Regions from separate parts of the Citrobacter werkmanii genome, predicted to be linked through region 1. Evidence: predicted binding sites of a transcription regulator. Region 1 holds the regulator's gene; the other holds the start of a gene.
What was found. The regulator PhoB, encoded in region 1, activates phosphate uptake and scavenging genes when phosphate is short. The targets are predictions, from matches to a motif close to CTGTCATAAAACTGNCNNAT.

Region 1 (4,519 bases):
TCCAGCAGGGTGGTTTTTCCCGCGCCCGTTGGACCCGTGATGGCGAATAGCCCATTGCTGGCAAAGGGCTCAGCCGTGAAATCGACTTTCCATTCTCCTTTCAGAGAATTGAGGTTTTTCAAACGCAGGCTGAGAATTTTCATGCTTCGGTCTCCCCGGCAAGCGTGTGTAAGGTGGTGCTAAACAGTTGATTCAGGCGCTCGCGTTGCGATTCTTCGAGTTCTTCCAGCGCCAGGCGACGGGCAAAAACGTCCGTCACGCTCAGCTCGCTTAGCGTTTCACGTCGTTCATTCGCCATAATACGTTCGCGCTGTTCCCGGCTACGGCGCACCAATAACACCTCTACCGGTAAATCTTCGGTTAATGCCTGAATCTTACGCTGCATGTCGTGCAGATAGTCATCGGTGGTGATTTCGATATCTAACCAGACTGGCGGTTCCTGCTGCACACCGCGCCACTGCTCTAGTTGGGCGGTAATCGCGGCTAAATCACCTTTCAGCACCGCCAACGGCTGGGTGACCGGTACGGTGAGGTGTTCAACAGCGCTCAGCTTGCCGTTTTCGAAGCTCACCAGATGGACGCATTTGCTTTTGCCGCACTCGTCAAAACTGAGCGCAATTGGCGAACCGCAGTAGCGAATATGCTCTGTTCCGCCGATAACCTGCGCCCGGTGAATATGCCCCAGCGCGATGTAATCGGCCGGAGGGAAGTTTTGTGCCGGAAAGGCGTCCAGCGTACCAATATAAATGTCACGTACCGCGTCACTTTTACTGGCGCCGACGGTGGTCAGATGCCCGGTCGCAATGATGGGTAGGTTCTGGTCGCCGCGCAGCGTACAGGCGTCCTGATACTGCTGCTGGTAGTAGTCGGTGATTGCTGACAGCAAATGCTGCTGTTTCTCTTGTCCGGTTAGCCCGGCCTGGCTGGTAATGATGTCACGCGGGCGTAAAAAAGGAACCGGGCACAGGATCGCGCCCGGCGTGCCGTCGCGTTGAGACAGCACCTGCGGCGCATGGCCAGCGCTGGCGATCACTGTGGTGTTGAGAAACGCCAGAATATCGCGGGATTCGTTGAGCGTGGCGACGGAGTCGTGGTTACCTGCCAACACCACCAGATGACAGCCGGTTTGCTGCAGATTAACGACAAAACGGTTATACAGCTCACGGGCATAGCTTGGCGGTGAGCCGGTATCGAAAATATCGCCCGCCACAATAATGGCATCCACCTGCTGGGATTGTGCCGTTTCCAGCAGCCAGTCGAGAAAGGCCTGATGTTCAGCGGCGCGGCTCTTGCTGTAGAAATTTTGGCCCAGATGCCAGTCAGACGTGTGAAGGATGCGCATAAGAGTTCCATGACGATAAAACAGTGGCGGGGATTATAACCCTGCAAGGACGGTAATATCTTGTTTAAGGGCTGTCATAATTCGCGGGGCTGCGTTAAACCTGGACTATCTTTTCATAAATCTGTCATAAAACTGACGCATAATGGCACCGTATTGATGGCAAACGATTTAATTATAAACAGGGCAAATCATGGCGAGACGTATTCTGGTCGTAGAAGATGAAGCTCCAATTCGTGAAATGGTCTGCTTCGTGCTCGAGCAAAACGGTTTTCAACCCGTAGAAGCCGAAGACTATGACAGTGCTGTGAACCAACTCAATGAACCCTGGCCGGATCTCGTCTTGCTTGACTGGATGCTACCCGGCGGCTCGGGCCTACAGTTTATTAAACATCTCAAGCGCGAAGCGATGACGCGGGATATTCCCGTGATGATGCTGACGGCGAGGGGAGAAGAGGAAGATCGCGTCCGGGGTCTGGAAACGGGCGCGGATGATTATATTACCAAGCCGTTTTCTCCCAAGGAGCTGGTGGCGCGTATTAAAGCTGTTCTGCGTCGTATTTCCCCCATGGCGGTGGAAGAGGTTATTGAGATGCAAGGGCTGAGCCTTGACCCAACCTCGCATCGCGTGATGACCGGCGAGGATCCATTGGATATGGGGCCGACAGAATTCAAACTGTTGCACTTCTTTATGACCCACCCTGAACGCGTCTATAGCCGTGAGCAATTACTCAATCATGTCTGGGGTACCAATGTGTACGTGGAAGACAGGACAGTGGATGTGCATATCCGCCGCTTGCGTAAAGCGCTGGAGCACAGTGGACACGATCGTATGGTGCAGACAGTTCGTGGGACGGGATATCGTTTTTCGACCCGCTTCTGACTGACATGAATAGGGGCCTGACGGATTAGGCTGTTAATGGAGTAAGACGTTTGCTAGAACGATTGTCATGGAAAAGGCTGGTACTGGAGCTGATCCTCTGCTGCATACCGGCGTTTATCCTTAGCGCTTTTTTTGGTTACCTGCCCTGGTTTTTGCTGGCGTCGGTAACCGGCCTGCTTGTCTGGCATTTCTGGAATTTATTACGCTTGTCCTGGTGGTTATGGGTCGACAGAAGCATGACCCCGCCGCCGGGGCGCGGAAGTTGGGAGCCGTTGCTGTATGGGCTGCATCAAATGCAACTGCGCAACAAAAAGCGCCGTCGGGAACTGGGTAATCTGATTAAACGTTTTCGCAGTGGGGCGGAATCGCTACCCGACGCGGTGGTGTTGACGACTGAAGAGGGCGGCATTTTCTGGTGTAACGGCCTGGCCCAGCAGGTTCTGGGACTGCGCTGGCCGGACGATAGCGGGCAAAATATACTTAACCTGCTGCGCTACCCGGAATTCACGCAATATCTGAAAACGCGTGATTTTAGTCGGCCAATCAATCTGGTGCTCAATACCGGACGGCATCTGGAGATTCGCGTGATGCCCTATACCGATAAGCAATTGCTGATGGTTGCGCGCGATGTTACCCAGATGCACCAACTGGAAGGTTCGCGGCGTAACTTTTTCGCCAACGCCAGCCATGAGTTGCGTACGCCGCTGACGGTGCTACAAGGTTATCTGGAAATGATGCAGGAGCATCCGCTGGAAGGAACGACGCGTGAAAAAGCGCTGCATACCATGCGTGAGCAAACGTACCGCATGGAAGGGCTGGTGAAGCAGTTGCTGACGTTGTCGAAAATAGAGGCCGCGCCAGCGCTACTGCTTAATGAGAAGGTGGACGTGCCGATGATGCTGCGCGTGGTTGAACACGAGGCGCACACGCTGAGTCAGAATAATCATACGTTTACTTTTGATATTGATAGCCACCTGAGCGTGCGGGGAAATGAGGAGCAACTGCGTAGCGCGATTTCGAATCTTGTGTATAACGCGGTGAACCATACCCCCGCGGGTACGCACATCACCGTGCGCTGGCAGCATGTTGCCTCCGGGGCGGAATTTAGCGTCGAGGACAATGGGCCTGGTATTGCTGCGGAGCATATTCCTCGTTTGACCGAACGCTTCTATCGCGTGGACAAAGCGCGATCCCGACAAACGGGCGGGAGTGGACTGGGTCTGGCCATCGTGAAACATGCTCTGCAACATCACGATAGCCGCCTGAATATCGAAAGTACGCCAGGCAAAGGGACGCGATTTAGTTTCGTCATCCCGGAACGTTTAATGGCCAAAAGTAACGATTAACCCGTATTCGTAAGATAATCTTTCCAAAAGCCAGCGCGAGCTGGTTTTTTTATGTGGTCAATAGTTACATCCTGAATTTTGCGACGTTTGATTGTTTTTTGTTCGAACTATTACCCATACCTTTTTCCATGAAATGGTTTTTTGTGCTAACTGCATTTTTCATATCGCTATATTGTTCTGGTTTTTGGATCCCACCTTGCTTTAAAACGTTATAAGCGTTTAAATTGCGCTCCAGATGCTGTCATACCGACTGCATTTACGCGGTAAATCGAAAAACTATTCTTCGCCGCGCCAGGTCGGGAGTGTTTCCCGCTGGAATTGAGCAAAAATGCCGCTGTATTGTCCCCCAGGGAAAGGCAAAAATTTATTATTTTCAACACCACATCCACAGGCAGTAAGACTTTATGACCCATCAGTTAAAATCGCGCGATATTATCGCTTTGGGATTTATGACATTTGCACTGTTCGTTGGTGCAGGTAACATCATCTTCCCCCCAATGGTTGGTTTGCAGGCAGGCGAACACGTCTGGACTGCGGCTTTTGGCTTTTTGATTACCGCCGTTGGTCTTCCGGTGCTTACCGTTGTCGCGCTGGCGAAAGTCGGTGGCGGTGTGGACAGCCTGAGTACGCCTATCGGTAAGGTTGCTGGATTACTGCTGGCTACCGTCTGCTATCTGGCGGTTGGTCCATTGTTCGCGACGCCGCGTACCGCAACGGTCTCTTTCGAAGTCGGGATTGCGCCGCTGACCGGTGACTCTGCGCTGCCGCTGTTCATCTACAGCGTGGTCTATTTTGCGATTGTTATTTTGGTGTCGCTGTATCCAGGCAAACTGCTGGATACCGTCGGCAACTTCCTTGCTCCGCTGAAAATCCTTGCGCTGGTGGTACTGTCTGTCGCCGCGATTGTCTGGCCGGCAGGCCCGATCAGCAATGCGATGGAAGCCTATCAAA
Region 2 (4,519 bases), 2.0 Mb from region 1:
CCATGCCAGTTAACGAGATATTGCCTTTTTTCGACTTCTCATCAACCAGCATGTGGTAGTCCGGCCCAATGCCGTCCGCATACTGCGCCACCTGCTTCATGGCACCCGGTTTAAACATCCAGTCATAGTTGTAATTAACCCAACTACCGTCCGGCTTTTTCTCCTGGGTTTCATTCCAGTCAGTGTACGCAATCAACTGCACCAGATTGAGATCCATCCCCATCTTTGGTTCCAGTTCATTTTTAATGCGCTTTAACTCCGCGACATCAAAACACTGTAGGTAAACCTTGTCGTTTTTGCTGGTATACCCGTACTTTTTCAGCACTTCCAGCGTTTTCGCTGCGATGTCCTTCCCTTCCTGGTGATGGAACCACGGCGCCTTCATTTCCGGATAAATGCCGATGTTTTTACCGGTTGAGTGATTCAGTCCCTGAACGAACTCAATCTCTTCTTCGAAAGTGTGCACGCGGAAATCAGATTTACCCATCGGGAAGCGCCCAGGGTAAGTCTGTACCTTTTTGCCATTCTCGATATCAAAGCCTTCGGTAAATTTCAGCGATTTGATCTCGTCCAGCGTAAAGTCGATGGCGTAATAACGTCCATCTTTACGCGCACGATTCGGAAAACGCTCAGCGACATCGGTGACGCGGTCCAGATAGTGGTCATGCAGGACGACCAGATGGTCATCCTTGGTCATTACCAAATCCTGCTCCAGATAATCCGCGCCCTGAGCATAGGCCATCGCTTTCGCGGGCAGCGTATGCTCCGGTAAATAACCGCTTGCCCCACGATGCGCAATCACGATTTTATCGGCGGCGACCGCCGCGCTGCTAACGACCATACCAGCCAGCATCAGCGCCACGCTGAGACTTTTCAATGTGGTTTTCATTAATTAGCCCCCGTTACGTTTCAGCTGTACTTCTTCGTGGTGACGTTTTTCACCAATCATGACGACCACCAGCAGAATGACCGCCAGCACGCTACCGCCAATCATCACCATAAAGCCGCCGTCCCAGCCGAAGAAGTCAACGGTGTAGCCGACAATGGCGCTCGCCGCCACAGAACCGCCGAGATAACCGAACAGTCCGGTAAAGCCTGCCGCCGTGCCCGCCGCTTTTTTCGGCGCCAGTTCCAGCGCGTGCAGACCGATCAACATGACCGGGCCGTAGATCAGGAAGCCGATGATAATCATACAAGCCATATCAACGTTCGGGTTACCTGCCGGGTTCATCCAGTAAACGATGGTCGCGATAGTCACCAGCGTCATAAAGAACACGCCGGTCGCGCCACGGTTGCCACGGAAGACTTTATCCGACATCCAACCACACAGCAGCGTGCCTGGAATACCCGCGTATTCATACAGGAAGTAGGCCCAGGATGATTTATCGAGTGCGAAATGCTTCACTTCTTTCAGGTAGGTTGGTGACCAGTCCAGGATGCCGTAGCGCAGCAGATAAACGAACACGTTGGCGATAGCGATGTACCACAACAGTTTGTTTGGCAGTACGTACTGCATGAAGATCTGCTTGGCGGTCAGCTCTTCTTCGGCTTTCTCGTTGTAATCATCCGGGTAGTCGTTCTTATACTCTTCGATAGGCGGCAGACCGCAAGACTGCGGCGTATCGCGCATCATCGCAAAGGCGAACAGCGCAACCACAATCGCACCGAAAGCAGGCATATACAGCGCCGCTTTCCAGTCATTGAACCAGGCCATACCGAGCAGGAACAGCAGAGGAGGCAGACCGCCGCCCACGTTGTGCGCGCAGTTCCAGACGGAAACAATGCCGCCACGTTCTTTCTGCGACCACCAGTGCACCATGGTACGGCCACACGGCGGCCACCCCATCCCCTGGAACCATCCGCAGAGGAACAGCAGCACAAACATAATCGCAATGCTAGATGTCGCCCACGGCACAAAGCCCATAAACAACATCACTGCGGCAGCCAGAATCAAACCTGCTGGCAAGAAAACGCGCGGATTCGAGCGATCCGAAACGGACCCCATGATGAATTTCGAAAATCCGTAAGCGATGGAGATACCGGACAAGGCAAAACCCAGATCGCCGCGAGAGAAACCCTGCTCAACCAGATATGGCATCGCCAGGGCAAAGTTCTTACGTACCAGATAGTACGCGGCATAACCAAAGAAAATCCCCAGGAAAATCTGCCAACGCAATCGACGATATGTCGGGTCGATCTCCGTAGCAGGCAAACGCGCCTTATGTGGCGCTGGTTTAAAAATACTCAACATAGCGTAGCCTCCGTGGCCGTCTTTCATTCGAAGTAAACACTGCAGTTCGTCATTACTACCCTACCGCTTCCAGTGTGGCCGCGATGTTAAGGAAAGATACCTAACAAAAATGTGAAACGCAGCACAAATTGTTACAGATTTATGACAAATGTTCATAAAGGCGCACGAAATCACGTTTCATTTTCGAATAATGAGCGATTATGCGCGAAATCAAACAATCCATGTTTTTTATGTGGCTAAATGATAAAAAACGAACTGTGAGGAAAAACAATGAAAACTCGCGACTCGCAAACAAGTGACGTGATTATCATTGGCGGAGGAGCAACAGGTGCAGGGATCGCACGCGACTGTGCGCTGCGCGGGTTGCGCGTCATCTTAGTGGAACGCCACGATATCGCCACGGGCGCGACCGGACGTAACCATGGCCTGCTGCACAGCGGTGCGCGCTACGCCGTCACCGACGCTGAATCTGCCCGTGAGTGCATCAGCGAAAACCAGATTCTGAAACGTATCGCCCGTCATTGCGTTGAGCCGACGGACGGTCTGTTTATTACCCTGCCGGAGGATGAGCTCTCCTTCCAGGCTACCTTCATTCGCGCCTGTGAAGAGGCCGGTATTCGCGCAGAAGCGATTGACCCTCAGCAGGCGCGCATTATCGAACCCTCCGTCAACCCACAGTTGATTGGCGCGGTCAAAGTGCCGGACGGTACGGTCGATCCCTTCCGCTTAACCGCCGCCAACATGCTGGATGCGCGTGAGCATGGCGCAGTTATCTTAACGGCCCATGAAGTGACGGGGCTGATTCGCGAAGGGACAACGGTTTGCGGCGTTAACGTGCGCAATCACCTGACGGGTGAGATGCAGTCCCTGCATGCGCCGGTGGTGGTGAATGCCGCCGGGATCTGGGGCCAGCGCATTGCCGAATATGCCGATCTGAGTATCCGGATGTTCCCGGCCAAAGGATCGCTGCTGATTATGGATCATCGCATAAACCAGCATGTCATTAACCGCTGCCGTAAACCCTCTGACGCCGATATTCTGGTGCCTGGCGATACCATTTCGCTCATTGGCACCACCTCGCAGCACATTGATTACGACGATATCGACAGCAACCGCGTCACCGCAGAAGAGGTCGATATTCTGCTGCGCGAAGGTGAGAAACTGGCGCCGATTATGGCGAAAACACGCATTTTACGCGCCTACTCCGGTGTGCGACCGCTGGTCGCCAGCGACGACGATCCAAGCGGTCGTAACGTCAGCCGCGGTATTGTGCTGTTCGATCACGCTGAACGTGACGGACTGGATGGGTTTATCACCATTACTGGCGGCAAACTGATGACCTACCGTCTGATGGCGGAATGGGCCACCGATGCCGTTTGCCGTAAGCTGGGCAATTCTCAACCTTGCACCACAGCAGACGCGGCGCTGCCCGGCTCGCAGGAATCCACCCAGCACACGCTGAAACGCGTAATTTCTTTGCCCGCGCCGTTGCGCGGTTCGGCGGTCTACCGTCACGGCGATCGCACCCCGGCGTGGCTTAGCGAAGGTCGTCAGCACCGTAGCCTGGTCTGTGAATGTGAAGCGGTCACCGCGGGCGAAGTGCAATACGCCGTCGAGAATTTAACCGTCAACAGTCTGCTGGATTTACGTCGCCGTACCCGCGTTGGTATGGGGACCTGCCAGGGCGAATTGTGCGCCTGCCGCGCCGCAGGTTTGCTGCAACGTTTTAATGTCACCACCGCTGCGCAATCTATTACCCAGCTTTCCGATTTCCTCAACGAGCGCTGGAAAGGCGTGCAGCCTATCGCCTGGGGCGACGCGCTGCGCGAAAGCGAATTCACGCGCTGGGTCTATCAGGGATTGTGCGGTCTGGAAAAGGAGCACCAGGATGAAATTTGATACCGTCATTATCGGCGGCGGCCTGGCAGGACTGCTGTGCGGCCTGCAACTGCAAAAAAGCGGGTTGCGCTGTACGATTGTCACGCGCGGCCAAAGCGCCTTGCATTTTTCCTCCGGCTCACTGGATTTGCTCAGCAACTTGCCCGATGGTCAACCGGTGATGGAGATAGAAGCCGGTCTGAATGCGCTGCGTACTCAGGCGCCCACGCATCCGTATAGCATCATCGGAACACAGAACGTCCTGGATCTTGCCCAGCAGGCGCAGGATCTGCTGGAAGAATGCGGAACGCATTTGCAGGGCAAAGTACACCAGTCACATCAACGCGTAACCCCGTTGGGAACCCTGCGCTCAACCTGGTTAAGTTCCCC

Region 2: glpT (glycerol-3-phosphate transporter) is a predicted target of PhoB. The motif match lies at 2,380-2,399, and genes of this name have one in related genera.

The regions. Positions count from the first base shown of each region.
Region 1 covers NZ_CP044101.1:1,439,744-1,444,262, forward strand. The annotation lists gene sbcC (exonuclease subunit SbcC) at 1-143, opposite strand, end outside; gene sbcD (exonuclease subunit SbcD) at 140-1,342, opposite strand; gene phoB (phosphate response regulator transcription factor PhoB) at 1,533-2,222, shown strand; gene phoR (phosphate regulon sensor histidine kinase PhoR) at 2,273-3,568, shown strand; gene brnQ (branched-chain amino acid transporter carrier protein BrnQ) at 3,973-4,519, shown strand, end outside.
Region 2 covers NZ_CP044101.1:3,447,127-3,451,645, forward strand. The annotation lists gene glpQ (glycerophosphodiester phosphodiesterase) at 1-889, opposite strand, end outside; gene glpT (glycerol-3-phosphate transporter) at 893-2,251, opposite strand; gene glpA (anaerobic glycerol-3-phosphate dehydrogenase subunit A) at 2,522-4,150, shown strand; gene glpB (glycerol-3-phosphate dehydrogenase subunit GlpB) at 4,140-4,519, shown strand, end outside.